One region of the Streptomyces glaucus genome, then DNA from elsewhere that is predicted to be linked to it. Evidence: riboswitches for the same ligand, from Rfam matches in the RefSeq annotation. Region 1 holds a riboswitch; the other holds the start of a gene.
What was found. A riboswitch is a leader RNA that binds a small molecule or an ion and turns the genes downstream of it on or off. The one in region 1 is predicted to bind glycine.

Region 1 (9,594 bases):
GTGCGGTGGGCGTTCTGCGTGAGCAGGGCGTAGAACTGCGGGATCTCGATGGCCGGTTCGGACAGCCGGAGCGGCCCGGCGGGCTGGCGGTCGAGGCCGGTGGCGATGCGCCGCAGGTCGAGCCAGGGGATGCCGACGCCGCCGCCGGGGGCGTGCGGGTTGAGCCAGAGCCCGTAGTGGTCGGGGTACAGGGCGCGGGCCACCTCCAGGCCGTCGACCACCTCGTACGACCGGTTCCAGCCGCTGGCCGAGAGTTCCTGGGCGGAGGTGACGCAGGGGGCGTAGCCGTGGCCGTCGACCTCCATCGTCCCGTACTGGGCGTCCGGGGAGCCGGCCTGGCCGTGCCACAGCAGCATCCAGACCTGGCCGGAGGACGGGGTCGCGAGGGCGCGCAGGAGCGCCTCGTAGGCGTCGTAGCGCCCGGGCGTGACCTGGCGCAGCATGTGCTCGACCTGCCCGGTCGCGGCGGTGCCGCTCGCGCTCACCTCTTACCGCCCCTTCACGAAACGTGCCTGTGGACGTCCAGCTTAAGCCCGGCCGGGAGCCGGGGACTTGCCGTGGCCGGGCGTGCGGTCCCCGCGCCCCTTTGGCGGCTCACCGGGCCCGCGTGTAGAAGGGCCGCACCCGCTCGCGCAGCCAGTCGGCCACCGGGTCCTGGGCGATGTCCATGAGGATCAGGTTGACCTGCCACCGGACCGGCACCCGGCCCAGGGCGCGGCCGAGCGCGTCCAGGGGGCGCTCCCGCAGGTCGCCCTGCCAGTCGGAGAGCTCGACGCCCACGAACATCACCGGATCGGCGGTCTCGATCGCGGCCAGGCAGCGGCGGGCGGTCAGCACCACGCCGGCCCCGTCGAACTCGGCGGAGGCGGCGGAGAGGAAGTCCACCGGGTCGTCCTGCCAGTCGGGCTCGAACAGCCGGACCCGGCCACCGCTCGCCGGGCCCTCCAGCGGGCCGCGGCCGGCCCTGCACAGCTCCGCCACGGCGGGCGGCGGCAGCGGCACGCCGACGACGCCGTCCGGGTTGACGGCGATGCCGACCTGCGGGGGCAGGCCGCGGGCGAACTCCACGGCCGGGGCGACGGTGTACGACATGTGGGAGCCGACGACCTGGCGGAACTGCTCCTCGGAGCTGAAGACCGGCACGTACGCCTGGCCCTCGATCTCCAGCGCCGGCAGGTCGAGGGGGCCGCTGTGCGGGCCGCCGCCGTTGGGCAGCGGGACCCACACGAAGCTCCGGCCCAGCACCTCGATGATCCGGCCGCCCGCCGCCGGGCCGGCGCCGAGGGAGGCCGACAGCACCTCCTCCAGCTCGTTGCCGGGCCATCCCCCGTGCGGGTGAGGGTGCGCCTGCGCCGGGAAGTCCGCGGAGAAGCCCGCCGGGAAGTCCATCTGCCACCGCCTGCCTGGAACCACTGCTGGGGCTGAAAAGGCTACCCGTGCGGCCGCGCGGCCGGCTCAGCCCGTGAACCCGATGCGGCGCAGCGTGTCCGCCGCGTCCCGGTCGGCGAGGATCGCCGAGGCGCAGCCGGCGGGCAGCCGGCCCTCCTGGGCGGCGCTCAGCAGACGGGCGGTGGCCGTGCGGTGACGCCGGAAGGCGTACCGCGACACGCCGCGGCCGCGGTCGCGCTGGCCGGCCAGCGCCTGCTCGGGCGTGACGTCGAGCAGCAGCAGGTGCAGCGCGCCGCCCCGGCGGCGGGCCGCGCGGGCCAGCCAGCCGCGCACCCAGGCCTGCGTACCGCAGTCGTGGACGACGACGCCCTCGCCGGAGCGCAGTGCCCGGCGCAGTCCGGCGTAGTGGGAGAGGCGGACCAGGGGGCGGTAGACCGCGTACGGCACGAAGCGGGGCATGCGGCGGTCCCAGCGGTCGCGGGTGTCCTGGGAGTCGACGCGCGGGCCGCGCACCGTGCGCCGCATCAGCGTCGACTTGCCGCTGCCGGGCAGACCGGTGACCGCGACGATGTCGCGGGGCCCGAACAGCAGGGCGTGCGGGCTGCGGCCGGCGCGGTCGCGCAGATCGCGGACGACGGGTGCCGGCGACGGGCCACACGCCTCCCCGGCCAGGGCGGCGTGCCGCCCGGCCCGCACGCTGCCCGCGATGGTGGCGTACGCCGTGGTCCTGTTCACCGTGATCGTCCTCCCCTGGAGCCGGGTACGGAGTCCCCATCCCCGCCGAGTGTAAAGAGAAGGTAATGCCGGATGTCTCGTGTTTTCGTGCGTTTCCCGCAACAAGCCTGCTACAGGGTGCTGTGTCCGCCTGTGGACACAGCGCGCCCCCTGGGAAAGGTCCCCCTGCCGTGCCGGTCCGATGCGTGCAATGATGTGCGCGCCAACTGCATACCGGCCGTTTGAATCCGCGCGGGAGAGTTCCCGGCACCGCGAATGCCGGGGCGCCGAAGGAGCAAGTCCCTCCCTTGAATCTCTCAGGCCCCGTTACCGCGCGGGCGAGGCACATCTGAAAAGCGGGCCGCCGCGGCGGCCCCACCCAAGGTGCAAGCCAGGACCCCGCGGGGTCATGGCGAACCTCTCAGGTTCCGATGACAGATGGGGAGGACCTTTCCTCGCCCTTTCCCGCGCCCGGCGCCGCCCGTGCGCGGGGGCCCCATCGCCCTGGGAGACGACCGTCCGATGAGCAGTACCGAATCCCCCCGCCGTACCGCGCTCGACGCCGTGCACCGCGAGCTCGGCGCGACGATGACCGACTTCGCCGGCTGGGACATGCCCCTGCGCTACGGCTCCGAGCGCGACGAGCACCAGGCCGTGCGCACCCGGGCCGGCCTGTTCGACCTGTCCCACATGGGCGAGATCACCGTCACCGGCCCGCAGGCGGCCGCGCTGCTGGACTACGCCCTGGTGGGCGACCTCGGGGGCGTCGGGGCGGGCCGCGCCCGCTACACCATGATCTGCCAGGAGAACGGCGGCATCCTCGACGACCTGATCGTCTACCGGCTGGCCGAGGCGGAGTACCTGGTCGTCGCCAACGCCGCCAACGCCCAGGTGGTGCTGGACGCGCTCACGGAGCGTTCGGCCGGCTTCGACGCCGAGGTGCGCGACGACCGCGACGCCTACGCGCTGATCGCCGTCCAGGGCCCCGAATCGCCGGGCGTCCTCAAGGCCCTCACCGACGCCGACCTCGACGGCCTGAAGTACTACGCCGGCCTGCCGGGCACCGTCGCCGGCGTCCCGGCGCTGATCGCGCGCACCGGCTACACCGGCGAGGACGGCTTCGAGCTGTTCGTGAGCCCGGAGCACGCCGTGCGGCTGTGGCGGGCGCTGACCGAGGCGGGCGCGGGCGCCGGACTCGTGCCCTGCGGGCTGTCCTGCCGGGACACCCTGCGCCTGGAGGCGGGCATGCCGCTGTACGGGCACGAGCTGACCGCCTCGCTGACGCCCTTCGACGCCGGGCTCGGCCGGGTGGTGAAGTTCGGCAAGGAGGGCGACTTCGTGGGGCGGGCCGCGCTGGAGCGGGCCGCCGCCCGCTCCCGGGAGAACCCCCCGCGCGTCCTGGTCGGCCTGGTCGCCGAGGGCCGCCGCGTCCCGCGCGCCGGGTACCCGGTGGTCGCCGGCGGCGAGGTGATCGGCGAGGTCACCTCGGGCGCCCCCTCCCCCACCCTCGGCAGGCCGATCGCGATGGCCTACGTCGACGCGGCGCACGCGGCCCCCGGCACGCCCGGCGTCGGCGTGGACATCCGGGGCACCCACGAGCCGTACGAGGTCGTGGCGCTGCCGTTCTACAAGCGGCGCGCGTGACGCGCCGGTGACACCGCCGTAAGCGCCCGGGACACCGTCCCGGAGGTGATGTCGGGCACATCGTCCCTGTTCATGTGCGCTTTTTGCAGCCCTCCATTCACCATCACTCCCTCGCGTACAGGAGAATTCAGGCCATGAGCAACCCCCAGCAGCTGCGCTACAGCAAGGAGCACGAGTGGCTGTCGGCCGCCGAGGACGGCGTCGCGACGGTCGGCATCACGGAGCACGCGGCCAACGCGCTCGGTGACGTCGTCTTCGTCCAGCTCCCGGAGGTCGGTGACACCGTGACCGCGGGCGAGACCTGCGGCGAGCTGGAGTCGACCAAGTCCGTCTCCGACCTGTACTCCCCCGTCTCCGGCGAGGTCACCGAGATCAACGAGGCCGTGGTCGACGACCCGTCGCTGGTGAACTCGGCGCCCTTCGAGGGCGGCTGGCTGTTCAAGGTGCGCGTCACCGACGAGCCGGCCGACCTGCTCTCCGCCGACGAGTACGCCGCCCACACCGCCGGCTGAGGAGCCCGCCCCGATGACTGTCCTCGACACGCCCCTGCACGCGCTCGACCCGGAGGTCGCCGCCGCCGTCGACGCCGAGCTGCGCCGCCAGCAGTCCACCCTGGAGATGATCGCCTCGGAGAACTTCGCCCCGGTCGCGGTCATGCAGGCGCAGGGCTCGGTCCTGACCAACAAGTACGCCGAGGGCTACCCGGGCCGCCGCTACTACGGCGGCTGCGAGCACGTCGACGTGGTCGAGCAGATCGCCGTCGACCGGGTCAAGGAGCTCTTCGGCGCCGAGCACGCCAACGTCCAGCCGCACTCGGGCGCCCAGGCCAACGCGGCCGCGATGTTCGCGCTGCTGAAGCCCGGCGACACGATCATGGGTCTGGACCTCGCGCACGGCGGGCACCTGACCCACGGCATGAAGATCAACTTCTCCGGCAGGCTGTACGACGTCGTCGCCTACCACGTGGGCGAGGACGGCCTGGTCGACATGGCCGAGGTCGAGCGGCTGGCGAAGGAGAACAGGCCGAAGCTGATCGTCGCCGGCTGGTCGGCCTACCCGCGGCAGCTGGACTTCGCCGCGTTCCGCCGGATCGCGGACGAGGTCGGCGCGTACCTCATGGTCGACATGGCGCACTTCGCGGGCCTGGTGGCGGCCGGGCTGCACCCGAACCCGGTCCCGCACGCCCACGTGGTCACCACGACCACCCACAAGACGCTGGGCGGCCCGCGCGGCGGGGTGATCCTGTCCACGGCCGACCTGGCCAAGAAGATCAACTCCGCGGTCTTCCCCGGCCAGCAGGGCGGCCCGCTGGAGCACGTGATCGCCGCCAAGGCGGTCGCCTTCAAGGTCGCGGCGGGCGAGGACTTCAAGGAGCGGCAGCGCCGTACCCTGGAGGGCGCGCGCATCCTCGCCGAGCGCCTGGTGCGCGACGACGTCGCCGGGCACGGCGTGTCCGTCCTGTCCGGCGGCACGGACGTCCACCTGGTCCTGGTCGACCTGCGCCGCTCCGAGCTGGACGGGCAGCAGGCCGAGGACCGCCTGCACGAGGTCGGCATCACCGTCAACCGCAACGCCGTCCCGAACGACCCGCGGCCGCCGATGGTGACGTCGGGCCTCAGGATCGGCACGCCCGCCCTGGCGACCCGCGGCTTCACCGCCGAGGACTTCGCCGAGGTCGCGGACGTCATCGCCGAGGCGCTGAAGCCGTCCTACGACGCCGAGGCGCTCGGGGCCCGGGTGAAGGCGCTGGCCGACCGGCACCCGCTGTACCCCGGCCTGTCCAAGTAAGTCCCCGACGGGGCGCCCGGCCCGCGTTCCGGCCGGGCGCCCCGCCACCCCCCGTCCCCAGGAGTCCACCGTGGCCCTCTCGGTCTTCGACCTGTTCTCGATCGGCATCGGCCCGTCCAGCTCCCACACGGTGGGCCCGATGCGGGCGGCCCGCATGTTCGCCCGCCGGCTGCGGGGTGCGGGGCTCCTGGACTCCGTCGCCTCGGTGCGGTCCGAGCTGTACGGATCCCTCGGCGCGACCGGCCACGGCCACGGCACCCCCAAGGCCGTCCTGCTCGGCCTGGAGGGGGACTCGCCGCGCACGGTGGACGTGGAGACGGCGGACGAACGGGTGGAGGCGATCAAGGCCCGGGGCCGTCTGCGGCTCCTCGGCGAGCACGAGATCGCGTTCGACTTCGACGCCGACCTGGTGCTGCACCGCCGCAAGGCCCTCCCCTACCACGCGAACGGCATGACCCTGGGGGCGTACGACGCCTCGGGCGCGGAACTGCTGTCGAAGACGTACTACTCGGTGGGCGGCGGCTTCGTCGTCGACGAGGACGCGGTGGGCGCCGACCGCATCCGGCTCGACGACACGGTCCTGAAGTACCCCTTCCGCACCGGTGACGAGCTGCTGCGCCTGACGAAGGAGACCGGCCTGTCCATCTCCTCGCTGATGCTGGAGAACGAGCGGGCCTGGCGCACCGAGGAGGAGATCCGCGCGGGCCTGCTGGAGATCTGGCGGGTGATGCGGGCGTGCGTGGCGCGCGGCATGTCCCGCGAGGGCATCCTGCCGGGCGGCCTGCGGGTGCGCCGCCGCGCCGCCGTCACCGCCCGCCAGCTGCGCGCGGAGGGCGACCCGGCGGCCCGCGCGATGGAGTGGATCACGCTCTACGCGATGGCGGTGAACGAGGAGAACGCGGCCGGCGGCCGGGTCGTCACCGCCCCCACCAACGGCGCGGCCGGCATCATCCCGGCCGTCCTGCACTACTACATGAACTTCGTGCCCGGCGCCGACGAGGACGGCGTGGTCCGCTTCCTGCTCGCCGCGGGCGCCATCGGCATGCTCTTCAAGGAGAACGCCTCCATCTCCGGCGCCGAGGTCGGCTGCCAGGGCGAGGTCGGCTCCGCCTGCTCGATGGCGGCGGGCGCGCTCGCCGAGGTGCTGGGCGGCACGCCCGAGCAGGTCGAGAACGCCGCGGAGATCGGCATGGAGCACAACCTCGGCCTGACCTGCGACCCGGTCGGCGGTCTCGTCCAGATCCCGTGCATCGAGCGCAACGGCATGGCCGCGGTCAAGGCGGTCACCGCCGCCCGCATGGCCATGCGCGGCGACGGCTCGCACAAGGTGTCCCTCGACAAGGTCATCAAGACGATGAAGGACACCGGCGCCGACATGTCGGTGAAGTACAAGGAGACCGCGCGGGGCGGGCTGGCCGTCAACATCATCGAGTGCTGAGCCGGCGCCGTATCGCCTCGACGGATGCGGGGAATAACCAACTCCTGTTCCCTCGCAGCCACTTCAGGGAGGCCCCGCATGCTGCGCGGCATCGATGTCAGCTCCTACCAGTCCTCCTCCTACGACACGGACGGCCTCTCCTTCGTCTTCATCAAGGCGACGGAGGGCCGTTCGTACGTCAATCCCAAGCTCGCCGCCCAGACCGAGCGGGCCCGTGCGGCCGGACTCGTGGTCGGCTTCTACCACTTCCTGTGGCCGGGCAACCTGACGGCCCAGGCCGAGTACTTCGTCGGCAGGGCCCCCGAGCGGGCCGGTGACATCCTCGCCGTCGACTGGGAGACCACCGGCGACGGGACCCACGCGACCAACGCCGAGAAGGACCGCTTCATCCGCAAGGTGAAGGAGCTGCGGCCGGACAACCGGGTCATCCTGTACTGCAACCGGAACTACTGGCTCAACGTCGACACCACGTCCTACGCCGGCGACGGCCTGTGGATCGCCGACTACGTCACCGCCGGCAAGCCCCGGATCAAGGCCAGGTGGCGCTTCCACCAGTACACCGACGATCCACTGGACCAGAACGTCGCCGACTTCGCCGACGAGGCGGCGCTGCGGGACTGGGCTACGCCCTGAAGTCCGCCGGACGCTCGGGGGAGGCCTCCGTCAGGGCCTTGCCGACCTCCGCGACGCCGCCCCGCAGGCCGTAGACCGGGGTGCCCGGCTGCTGGCGCCAGGAGTCGTCCAGGCCGCCCGCGTCCACGGTGTCGAAGCCGAGCTCGTCGATCAGGGCGCGGACCTTCGCCTTGGCCGCCTCGTCGTCGCCCGCGACCGGGAGGGCCAGGCGGTCGGGGGCGCCCGCCGGGCGGGGGCGGTCCAGGATGTCCTGGGCGTAGGTGCCGTTGAACGCCTTGATCACGGGGTGGCCGATCCGGCGTTCGGTCCAGCGGCTCTCGGTGAGGCCCTCGTCCTCGATCTCCGCGATCCTGCCGTCCCGCTCCTTGGGGTAGTAGTTGCCGGTGTCGATGACGGCGACGCCGTCCGCGGCCTCGTCGAGCAGCCCGGCGGGCAGGTCCGGGACCGCCTTCACGGGGACCGCGACGACCACCACCTCGGCGCCGCGCGCCGCCTCCTCCACCGGCACGGGCCGCGCGCCGGTCTCCTCGGCCAGCGCCGTGAGCGTGTGCGGACCGCGGGAGTTGGCGACGAAGACGTCGTGGCCGAGGGCGGTGAGCCGCCGGGTGAGGTTGCCGCCGATGTTGCCCGCTCCGATGATGCCGATCCTCATGTCCCGCTTACCTGGCCTTTCCGGGTCCGGTGTACGGCGGAGCCGGACGGCTCCGTCTCTGCCGGGGCCAACCCCGGGGCCGGGCGGGCTATTCCGGTGCCCGGCGAACGGGTGACGGCGCCCTCGGGGCCCGCGGGACGCGCCGGCCGGCCCCCGTCAGGCGGGGGGCGTCCCGGGTGCGGCCGAGGCCGCCGGGGACCCCGGCGGGCTTCCCTCCCGGCCGCCGAACGGATCCTCCAGCTCCCGGCGCAGCACCTGCTCCGCCGTCTCCGCGTCCCCGTCCTCGACGGCCCGGGCCAGGGCCTCGTGGGCGGCGTCGGCGACGTCGGGGTCGGCGGCGCGCAGGCCGGTCAGGGCCAGCAGCTCGATCAGGCCCTCGCGCAGCACGGGGACGAACCCGGTGAACAGGTCGGCGAGCACGGGGTTGTGGGCGGCGGCGACCACGGCCGTGTGGAAGGCGATGTCGGCGTCGACGAAGGCCGCGTCGTCCAGGGCGGCGGCGGCGCGGCGGCCCGCCAGGGCGGCCCGTATCGCGGCGACGTCCTCGTCGGTGCGGCGCAGCGCGGCCAGCCGGCCCGCGTGCACCTCGACCGCCATGCGGACCTCGTAGACGTCGGTCACCGCGGCCCGGCGCAGCCGGGCGGGCCAGTCCTCGGCGGGCTCGGTGGCGACGACGAAGACGCCGGCGCCCTGGCGGGCCCGCACCAGGCCGGCGCCCGCGAGGGCGCGCAGCGCCTCCCGGACGGTGGAGCGGCCCACTCCGAGCTCCTTGGCCAGGGTGGTCTCGCCGGGCAGCCGGGTGCCGACCGGCCAGTGGCCGCCGGTGATCTGCTCGCGCAGCCGGGCGGCGGCCTGTTCGACCAGGGGGCTGGGGCGGACGGCACCGAGGGGCATGGGGGTCACCTGTCGACGGGGGCTGCTGCGGGCTCGCCGGGAGGAGCTCACTTGTCTGAGGACCTGAGGGGTGGATAGCGTACCGGGCATGATGCCCCACGCTCCCCTTCCGGCGGCACGGCGATGACCGAGGTCCTGCGCGCCGAGGACGTGCACGTCGTCCGCGACGGCCGGCCGATCCTGCGGGAGGTCTCCCTCACCGTGCGCGCCGGCGAGCACTGGGCGCTGCTCGGCGCCAACGGCGCGGGCAAGTCCACGCTGCTCAGCCTGCTCGGCGCCCTGGTCCATCCCACCCGCGGCACGGTGGAGGTGCTCGGCCGCCGCCTGGGCCGCGTCGACCTGCGCGAGCTGCGCGCGTACGTCGGCCATGTCGACCCCCGCCATCCGCTCGTCTCGCCGCTGCGGGTCCGGGACGTCGTCCTGACCGGGCTGACCAACTCCG
Region 2 (9,594 bases), on a different contig from region 1:
CAGGCGCTGCGCCTCTCCCTCGTGTGCGCCACGTCGGCGACCGCGCTCAGCCTGGTCGTCGGCGTCCCGCTCGCCTGGCTGCTGGCCCGTACCGACTTCCCGGGCCGTGGCCTGGTCCGGGCCCTGGTGACCCTGCCCCTCGTGCTGCCCCCGGTGGTCGGCGGCGTGGCCCTGCTGCTCGCGTTCGGGCGCAACGGCGTCATCGGGCGGTGGCTGGACGCGTGGTTCGGCGTCACCCTGCCGTTCACCACCGCGGGCGTCGTCCTCGCGGAGACGTTCGTGGCGCTGCCGTTCCTGGTCGTCAGCGTGGAGGGCACCCTGCGGGCCGCCGACCCCCGGTACGAGGAGGCGGCCACGACGCTGGGCGCCTCCCGTTTCACCGCGTTCCGCCGGGTCACCCTGCCGCTGATCGCACCGGGTGTCGCCGCGGGCTCCGTCCTGGCCTGGGCGCGGGCGCTGGGCGAGTTCGGGGCGACGATCACCTTCGCGGGCAACTTCCCCGGCCGTACGCAGACGATGCCGCTCGCGGTCTACCTGGCCCTGCAGAACGACCCGGCGGCCGCGATCGCCCTCAGCCTCGTCCTGCTGGCCGTCTCCGTCGCCGTGCTGGCCGGGCTGCGGGACCGCTGGATGACGACGTCCTGAGGAGAGGACACGGTGGCAGCCGCTTCCGCACACCGGCCCGCGAGCGCCGGGCCCCGCACCGCCTCCCCGGCCCCCGACCCGATGGTGGACGCCCCCTCATGACCGACCACGACGCCCCCGGCTCCGCCGGCCGCGGCACCTGCGCCGAAGGCCTCGACGCGCGGCTCGTCGTCGACCGCGGCACCTTCCGCCTCGACGTGACGCTGACCGCCGCCCCCGGCGACGTCGTCGCCCTGCTCGGCCCCAACGGCGCCGGCAAGACGACGGCCCTGCGCGCCCTCGCCGGCCTCGTGCCGCTCACGGACGGCCATCTGCGCCTCGACGGCGCCGCCCTGGAGCGTACGCCGCCCGAGTCCCGCCCCGTCGGCATGGTCTTCCAGGACTACCTGCTCTTCCCCCACCTGACGGCCCTCGACAACGTGGCCTTCGGCCCGCGCTGCCGGGGCGCGACCAAGGCGGAGGCCCGCGCCCGGGCCGCCGCGTGGCTGGACCGCATGGGCCTGGCCGAGCACGCCGGCGTCAAGCCCCGCCGGCTCTCCGGCGGCCAGGCCCAGCGCGTCGCCCTCGCCCGCGCCCTGGCCACCCGTCCCCGGCTGCTGCTCCTCGACGAACCGCTCGCGGCGCTGGACGCCCGTACCCGTCTGGAGGTGCGCGCCCAGCTCCGCCGTCACCTGGCCGGCTTCGAGGCGGTGGCCGTCCTGGTCACCCACGACCCGCTGGACGCCATGGTGCTCGCGGACCGGCTGGTGGTCGTCGAACACGGCCGGGTCGTGCAGGAGGGCACCCCCTCCGGCGTCGCCCGCCGCCCCCGCACGGACTACATCGCGCGGCTGGTCGGCCTGAACCTCTACCGGGGCCGGGCCGACGGCCACACCGTCCGGCTCGACGCCGGTCCCGCCGTCACCACCACCGAGGACCTGTCCGGCCCGGTCTTCGTGGCCTTCCCGCCGGGCGCCGTGACCCTGTACCGGGACCGGCCCACCGGCTCCAGCGCCCGCAACCTGTGGCGCTGCGAGGTCGCCGGCCTGGAGACCCACGGCGACCGGATCCGCGTGGACCTGACGGGCGGACTCCCCCTGGCCGCCGACCTCACCACGGTCGCCGCGGCCGAACTCGGCCTGCACCCGGGCGCCCGGGTCTGGGCGGCGGTCAAGGCGACGCAGACCCACGCGTACCCGGCGTGAGCCCCGGCGCGGCGACGCCCGGAACCCAAAGGGGCCCCGCCCCCGGCCGAGTGCGGCCGGGGGCGGGGCCCCTTTTGCGCGGGACGCGTGCTCAGTCCTCGTACGCGTCCAGCGGCGGGCAGGAGCACACCAGGTTGCGGTCGCCGAAGGCCTGGTCGATGCGGCGCACCGGCGGCCAGTACTTGTCCGCGGCCGTCACCCCGCCCGGGAAGACCGCCTCCGCGCGGCTGTACGGGTGCGTCCACTCCCCGCCCAGCGCGGCCGCGGTGTGCGGGGCGCCCCGCAGCGGGTTGTCGTCCGCGGGCCACTCGCCGGAGCCGACCTTCTCGATCTCCGCGCGGATCTCGATCATCGCGTCGCAGAACCGGTCGAGTTCGGCCAGGTCCTCGGACTCGGTCGGCTCGATCATCAGCGTCCCGGCCACCGGGAACGACATCGTCGGCGCGTGGAAGCCGTAGTCGATCAGCCGCTTGGCGACGTCGTCCACGGTCACTCCGGTCGCCTTGGTCAGCGGCCGCAGGTCGATGATGCACTCGTGCGCGACCAGCCCGCCGGGACCGGTGTAGAGGACCGGGTAGTGCGGCTCCAGCCGCTTGGCGATGTAGTTGGCCGACAGCACCGCCACCTGCGTGGCGCGCTTGAGCCCCTCGCCGCCCATGAGCCGGACGTACGCCCACGAGATCGGCAGGATGCCCGCCGAGCCCCAGGGGGCCGCCGAGACCGGGCCCACGCCCGTCTCCGGCCCCGCGGCGGGCTGCAGCGGGTGGTTGGGCAGGTACGGCGCCAGGTGCGACCGTACGGCCACCGGGCCGACGCCCGGGCCGCCGCCGCCGTGCGGGATGCAGAACGTCTTGTGCAGGTTCAGGTGCGAGACGTCGCCGCCGAAGTGCCCCGGCCGGGCCAGGCCCACCAGCGCGTTGAGGTTGGCCCCGTCGACGTACACCTGGCCGCCCGCCTCGTGCACCTGCGCGCAGATGTCGGAGACGTGCTCCTCGAACACGCCGTGCGTCGAGGGGTACGTGATCATCAGTACCGCCAGCTCGTCGCGGTACCGCTCGATCTTCGCCCGCAGGTCCTCGACGTCGATCTCGCCGTTGTCGGCGGTCTTCACCACGACGACCTTCATGCCGGCCATGACGGCGCTCGCGGCGTTCGTGCCGTGCGCGGAGGACGGGATCAGGCAGACGGTCCGCCGGTCGTCGCCGTTGGCCCGGTGGTACCCGCGTACGGCGAGCAGGCCGGCCAGCTCACCCTGCGATCCGGCGTTCGGCTGCAGCGACACCTTGTCGTACCCGGTGACCTCGGCGAGGCGGTCCTCCAGCTCGCGGATGAGCGTGAGGTAGCCCGCCGCCTGCTCGGCCGGCGCGAAGGGGTGCAGCTGCCCGAACTCGGGCCAGGTGACCGGCTCCATCTCCGTGGTCGCGTTGAGCTTCATGGTGCAGGAGCCCAGCGGGATCATGCCGCGGTCGAGCGCGTAGTCGCGGTCGGCGAGCCTGCGCAGGTAGCGCAGCATCGCGGTCTCGGAGCGGTGCTGGTGGAAGACGGGGTGCGTCAGGTACTCGTCGGTGCGCAGCAGGCCGTCCGGCAGGGCGTCCTGCGTGGCCGCGTCCAGCGCCTCGACGTCGCCCCGGACACCGAACGCGTTCCACACGGCGTCCAGCCGGGCCCGCGTGGTGGTCTCGTCGCAGGCGATCGACACGTGGTCGGCGTCGACGAGCCGCAGGTTGACGCCGTTCTCGCGCGCGGCGGCGACGACCTCGGCGGCCCGGCCCACGGCGCGCACGGTCAGAGTGTCGAAGAAGGCGCCGTGCACCACCTCGGCGCCACCGGCCCGGAGCCCCTCGGCGAGGATCGCGGCGTACCGGTGGGTGCGCCGCGCGATGCCCCGCAGCCCGTCGGGCCCGTGGTAGACGGCGTACATCCCGGCCATCACGGCGAGCAGCACCTGCGCGGTGCAGATGTTGCTGGTGGCCTTCTCCCGCCGGATGTGCTGCTCACGCGTCTGCAGGGCGAGCCGGTAGGCCCGGTGCCCGTCGGCGTCCACGGAGACGCCCACCAGCCGCCCGGGCAGGCTGCGCGCGAAGCTCTCGCGCACCGCCATGTAGCCGGCGTGCGGCCCGCCGAAGCCCATCGGCACGCCGAAGCGCTGCGTGGTGCCGACCGCGATGTCCGCCCCCAGCTCGCCCGGCGACTTCAGCAGGGTCAGCGCGAGCAGGTCGGCCGCCACGGTGACCAGCGCCCCGAGCTCGTGCGCCCGGTCGACGACCGGCCTGATGTCCCGTACGGCCCCGGAGGCGCCCGGGTACTGGATCAGCACGCCGTTGATCTCCCGCGCGGCGACCTCGGCCGGGATGCCCTCGCTCAGGTCGGCGACGACGACCTCGACGCCGGTCGGCTCGGCGCGGGTCCGGAGCACGGCGATGGTCTGCGGCAGCGCGTCCGCGTCGACCAGGAGCAGGCCCTTCTTGTTCTTGCCCATGCGCCGCATCAGCGCCATGGCCTCGGCCGCGGCGGTGCCCTCGTCCAGCAGCGAGGCCCCGGAGGTCGGCAGCCCGGTGAGGTCGGCGACCATGGTCTGGAAGTTCAGCAGCGCTTCGAGCCGGCCCTGCGATATCTCCGGCTGGTACGGCGTGTACGCGGTGTACCAGGCCGGGTTCTCCATGACGTTGCGCAGGATCACCGGCGGGGTGAACGTCCCATAGTAGCCGAGCCCGATCATCGAGTCCAGGACCTGGTTGCGGTCGGCCAGCGACCGCAGCTCGGCCAGCACCTCGGCCTCGCTGCGCGCGCCCGGCAGGTCGAGCGCGCCGACGTTCTTGATCACATCCGGCACCGCGGCGGCGGTCAGTTCGTCGAGCGAGCCGTAGCCGACCTGCGCGAGCATCTTGGCCCGGGCCTCGTGGTCGGGGCCGATGTGGCGCTGCTCGAAGGGGATTCCCCGTTCGAGCTCGGAGAGCGGAATGCGCTGGGCGGTCATTGCGGAGGCCTCCTGGTCTGACGCGACCTTCGAGGGCACCACGGCGCGGGTGCCCGGACGGCCTCCCCCTCTGTCATCTCGACCTGAGAGCTTCACCGGGCCGCCCGTGGGCCCCGGTTTTCACCGTCGGTGAGAGCGGAAGCCGTCGACACCCGCTCTGCTTTCCAGAGTGGCCTCGTCCGTGCGGTACGTGGGCCTGAGAGATTCCGGGGAGGATTTGCTCCTTCGGCGCCTCCGGTGACGCTTGGAGGACTCTCCCGCACGGGGTCAGCAGCCGCTGTCAGCGTACCAGCGAGGTCAACGCCCCGACCCTCGAGTGGCCGCCACCCGGAAAGTGCTCTTTCGTAGTGCTTACGAATGATTGCGACCACCTGGAGGGCCCGTGCAGACCGACATCGATCCGCGCAACCTGATCGGCCGCAAGGCGTTCGACCGCAACGGCGACAAAATCGGCACCATCGACGAGATCTACCTCGACGACGCCACCGGCGTGCCCGAATGGGCGGCCATACGCACCGGCCTGTTCAGCCGGGACGCCTTCGTCCCCCTGGAGCCCAGCGAGCTGATCGACGGCGCCCTGCACGTGCCCTTCGACCGGGCCCTGATCAAGGACGCCCCCGACTTCGGCGTCGGCCGCCACCTGTCACCGGAGCAGGAACTCCAGCTCTACCACCACTACGGTCTCGACGTGGCCCCTCCCCCCTCGCTCCCCGACCGCGCCCTCGGCGGACTGGCGGGCACGGAGGAGAGCTGAGAAGGCCCCCGCCGCGCGCAGGACCCGCCCGGCGAGCGGCCGGGCCGGGCGCGGCCGGGCGCGGGCCCCGCGTCCGCGCCGCGGCCGGCCGCCGGAGCCCCCTGGGCCCCTTGTGCCGGTCGAGCGTCCACCGGCGGGCCCTCATCCCCTCCCCGACCAGGCCCGCCGGCCCGGCGCCGCGCGCGTCGCTTCCGCCGTCCCGGCGTCCGGGCCCGAGGGACCGGCGTCCCCGGGCCCGCGCGGCACCAACGGCAGCGGTTCCGCCGGTTCCAGATCCGGGTCGTCGACCCGGAACGTCCGCACCCGCCCGGGCTCCGAGCAGGGGGTCTCGAACCGCACGGTGACCCGCCCCAGGCCGCTGCCCTGCACCCATCCGTGCCCGTACGCGGCGTGCCGCACGTCGTGCCCCGCCGGCCACCGCCGCTCGGCGGGTGCCGGTGCCTCCCCGGCCGGCGAGCCCGCGCGCGGCGCGTCCCGCGGCTCCTCGGCCGGACCGTCCGCCCGCTCACCCGCCGCCTGCGCGAACAGGTCCTCCTGCGTGTAGTCGGCGAGTCCGCTGACGCCGACCCCGAGCAGCCGTACGCCGCCCGTCGTGTCCACCGAGTCCAGCAGCCGCGCCGCCGCCTCCCGCACCACCGCCGGGTCGTCCGTGGGCCCGCGCAGGGTCTCCGACCGGGTCAGCGTGGAGAAGTCGTACCGCCGCACCTTCAGCACGATGGTCCGTCCGGACAGCCCCGCCTCGCGCAGCCGCCGCACACACCGGTCGGCCAGCCGCCGCACCTCCAGCCCGATCCGTGTCCGGTCGTGGATGTCCACGTCGTAGGTGTCCTCGACCGACACCGACTTGGCCTCCCGCTCGGCCACCACGGGCCGCTCGTCCCGGGCCAGCGCCATCGCGTACAGCGCGTGGCCGTGGGCCTTCCCCAGCAGCCGTACGAGTTCGTCCTCGCCCGCCTCGGCGAGCTCCCCGACCGTGTGGATCCCGGCCCGCCGCAGATGGTCACCGGTCGCCGGCCCCACGCCGGGCAGCGTCCGCACCGGCATCGGACCGAGCAGGGCCTGCTCGGTCCCCGGCTCGATCAGCACCAGCCCGTCCGGCTTGGCCTGTTCCGAGGCGATCTTGGCGAGCATCTTGGAGGCGGCCAGACCCACCGACCCCGTGAGTCCCGTGACGGCCCGGATGTCCGCGCGCAGCCTCGCCCCGGCCAGCCGCGCCGACTCCGCGTCCCAGGCCGCGCCACCGGCCTCCAGGTCCACGAACGCCTCGTCCAGGCTGAGCGGTTCCACCAGGGGCGACAACGCCCGCAGCAGCCTCATCACCTGCTCGCTGATCGACCGGTAGAACCCGAAGCGGGGCACGAGATACGCGGCGTTCGGCGCGCGGCGCCGGGCCAGCGCCATGGGCATCGCCGAGTGCACCCCGAAGACCCGCGCCTCGTACGAGGCCGTGGCCACCACCCCGCGCGGCCCGAGCCCGCCCACGACGACGGCCCTTCCCCGCAGGCTCGGCTTGGACGCCTGCTCCACCGAGGCGAAGAAGGCGTCCATGTCGAGATGCAGGATCGTGGGAGCGCTTCTCACGTCTACGATGCTGCCCTACACCGCTGACAACGCCTCACCCGGCCACCCCGGCCCCCTCGGGCGCACCCGGACACGGCCTCCACGACCGCTCGGGCAGCCGCCGCCACGCCCCTCGCCGGGACGCCCCGGTGACACGGTCCGGGCGCCGTCCCCGGACTTCCCGTTCCCTCCCGCCGGGAACTCCTCGATGAAACCGCTTGCAGCACCCGGCGGCCGCCGCGCGGTCCACCCGGCCGCATGCTCCCCCGCTCCGGGCGCTCAGACAGCCCGGTTCCGCCGCCGCGCCAGCTCGTCCGCCGGGTTGTGCCCGACCAGCGTCTCCCCCGTGTCGATCCGCTCCCCGTGCAGCTGCGACAGGGCGCTCTCGACGTCCCGCCACACCACTCCGACGGCGATCCCGAAGATCCCCTGACCGCCCTGGAGCAGAGCGTGGACCTCGTCCGGCGAGGTGCATTCGTACACTGTCGCCCCGTCGCTCATCAGCGTCATCCGCTCCAGATCGCGGAAACCGCGTTCCCTGAGATGCTGTACGGCGGTGCGGATGTTCTGCAACGACACCCCGGTGTCGAGGAACCGCTTGACGATCTTCAGGACGACGACGTCCCGGAAGCTGTACAGACGCTGCGTGCCGGACCCGTGAGCGGGCCGCACACTCGGCTCGACGAGCCCGGTACGGGCCCAGTAGTCGAGCTGCCGGTAGGTGATACCGGCGGCCGCGCAGGCCGTCGGACCGCGATAACCGATCTGCTCGGACGCCATGGACGTCGTCCCTCCGCTGCTCGGCACGGCCGTCGGTCGCTGCGGGACGTGATCGGCGGCGCTGTCGTGCGGGGGGTACCCCCTGCTCGAGCGGAGCCGAGAGCTCGGGGGAGGGTACGGACCGCTCGCCTCGAGACTGCGGGAGGCGCCCCCAGCCGTACCGTCGCCGCTGCTTCTCACGCCGACCTCCGTCCTTGACCTGCCTTCTCGACGGTAGGCAGCCACCAGGGGTGCGTCAACGACCGCCACACTCGGCACGCCGAGTGATAATCACCCTAAGAGTGGTTTCCCGTGCCCGACCGCGGGGAAAGGCTAGCCGAATGCCTCGGCGGGGACGCAGAACGCTCCCGGCCGCCTCCGGCACACGCCGACGCCTCGGCCGTCACCGGCCGACGGGCGCGCGTCCCCCGGCGGCCCGTCGGCCCCGACCGTCCGCCGAGGCCGCCCACGCGCCTCACTGGCTGCTGGTGCCGAAGTCCTCCGGCGAGATCTGGTCGAGGAACTCGCGGAACTTCTCCACCTCGTCCTCCTGCTCGTCCGGGATCGCGATGCCGGCGTCGTCGAGCACCGTGTCGCTGCCGTAGATCGGCGTCCCGGTACGCAGGGCCAGCGCTATGGCATCGGACGGCCGGGCGCTCACCTCGACCCCACTGGCGAAGACCAGCTCCGCGTAGAAGACCCCCTCACGCAGGTCGGTGATGCGTACTTCGGTGAGCTCCTGACCGACGGCTTCCAGCACGTCCTTGAACAGGTCGTGGGTCAGCGGCCGAGCGGGAGCCATGCCCTGCTGGGCGAAGGCGATCGCGGTCGCCTCCCCCGGCCCGATCCAGATGGGGAGATAGCGGTCGCCCCCCACTTCACGCAGCAGCACGATCGGTTGGTTGGAGGGCATTTCGACCCGGACACCTACGACATCGAGCTCGTTCACACAGCAACCCTAGGCCGTGCCCGGGACCTTTGGGTAGTCGGGCCGGGAACAGGTGGCCGATCCGGGCCCGCGGGACCATCCGTTTCAGGGCAGCCGGACCCCGAGCGCGGTCTGCACCAGAGCCGCGTGCAGCTTCACCGTGAGCCCCGCCAGCTCCTTGGTACGGGCCTCGGCATGCGCCCTGGTCTGCGGATTCCGGTGCCGCTTCAGCGGGGCCACCACCTGCTCCACCAGCCCGGCCTCACGGTCGGCGGCGGCCTTCATCACCCGCAGGTGCCGCGGCTCGATCCCGAACCGCCCCAGTTCCACGATGAGCGACGCGACGGTGACCGCCTCCGCGTCGTACACCCCGTCCTCCAGCGGAGCGAGCAGCCCGTACGACTCCCACTCCCGGAGGGCCTCCTCCTCGATCCCGGCGGCCGCGAGCAGCTCGGCCCGCCCGATCCGGGCCGCCGTGGGCCCGTCGGCGGGCTCCGGCCCGGTCTCCCCGTCGCGCTGCCGGCCCAGCGCCGGCAGCGGGACGGCCTCGCCGCGCTCCATCGCGTCCAGGTGCTCGCGGATCACCTTGAGCGGCAGGTAGTGGTCCCGCTGCATCCTCAGGACGTGGCCGAGGCGCTCGACGTCCGCCGCGCTGAACTTGCGGTACCCCGAGGGGGTCCGCCGCGGCTCGATGAGCCCCTCCGACTCCAGGAAACGGATCTTGGAGATCGTCACTTCGGGGAACTCGTCGCGCAGCACGTTCAGCACGGTGCCGATGCTCATCAGC

Region 2: another riboswitch for glycine. It lies ahead of gcvP (aminomethyl-transferring glycine dehydrogenase); the one in region 1 lies ahead of gcvT (glycine cleavage system aminomethyltransferase GcvT).

What each region holds. Positions count from the first base shown of each region.
Region 1 covers NZ_BAAATK010000030.1:51,184-60,777, forward strand. The annotation lists gene ABD363_RS21550 (enhanced serine sensitivity protein SseB C-terminal domain-containing protein) at 1-485, opposite strand, end outside; gene ABD363_RS21555 (enhanced serine sensitivity protein SseB) at 595-1,389, opposite strand; gene ABD363_RS21560 (AAA family ATPase) at 1,456-2,124, opposite strand; glycine riboswitch at 2,347-2,446, shown strand; glycine riboswitch at 2,447-2,551, shown strand; gene gcvT (glycine cleavage system aminomethyltransferase GcvT) at 2,626-3,747, shown strand; gene gcvH (glycine cleavage system protein GcvH) at 3,882-4,259, shown strand; gene glyA (serine hydroxymethyltransferase) at 4,273-5,535, shown strand; gene ABD363_RS21580 (L-serine ammonia-lyase) at 5,606-6,973, shown strand; gene ABD363_RS21585 (glycoside hydrolase family 25 protein) at 7,052-7,606, shown strand; gene ABD363_RS21590 (NADPH-dependent F420 reductase) at 7,596-8,258, opposite strand; gene ABD363_RS21595 (FadR/GntR family transcriptional regulator) at 8,415-9,152, opposite strand; gene ABD363_RS21600 (ABC transporter ATP-binding protein) at 9,276-9,594, shown strand, end outside.
Region 2 covers NZ_BAAATK010000081.1:6,696-16,289, reverse strand. The annotation lists gene ABD363_RS30940 (ABC transporter permease) at 1-645, shown strand, start outside; gene ABD363_RS30935 (ABC transporter ATP-binding protein) at 744-1,829, shown strand; gene gcvP (aminomethyl-transferring glycine dehydrogenase) at 1,921-4,806, opposite strand; glycine riboswitch at 4,981-5,076, opposite strand; gene ABD363_RS30925 (PRC-barrel domain-containing protein) at 5,189-5,560, shown strand; gene ABD363_RS30920 (DNA polymerase IV) at 5,702-7,141, opposite strand; gene ABD363_RS30915 (MerR family transcriptional regulator) at 7,400-8,080, opposite strand; gene ABD363_RS30910 (bifunctional nuclease family protein) at 8,355-8,828, opposite strand; gene ftsR (transcriptional regulator FtsR) at 8,913-9,594, opposite strand, start outside.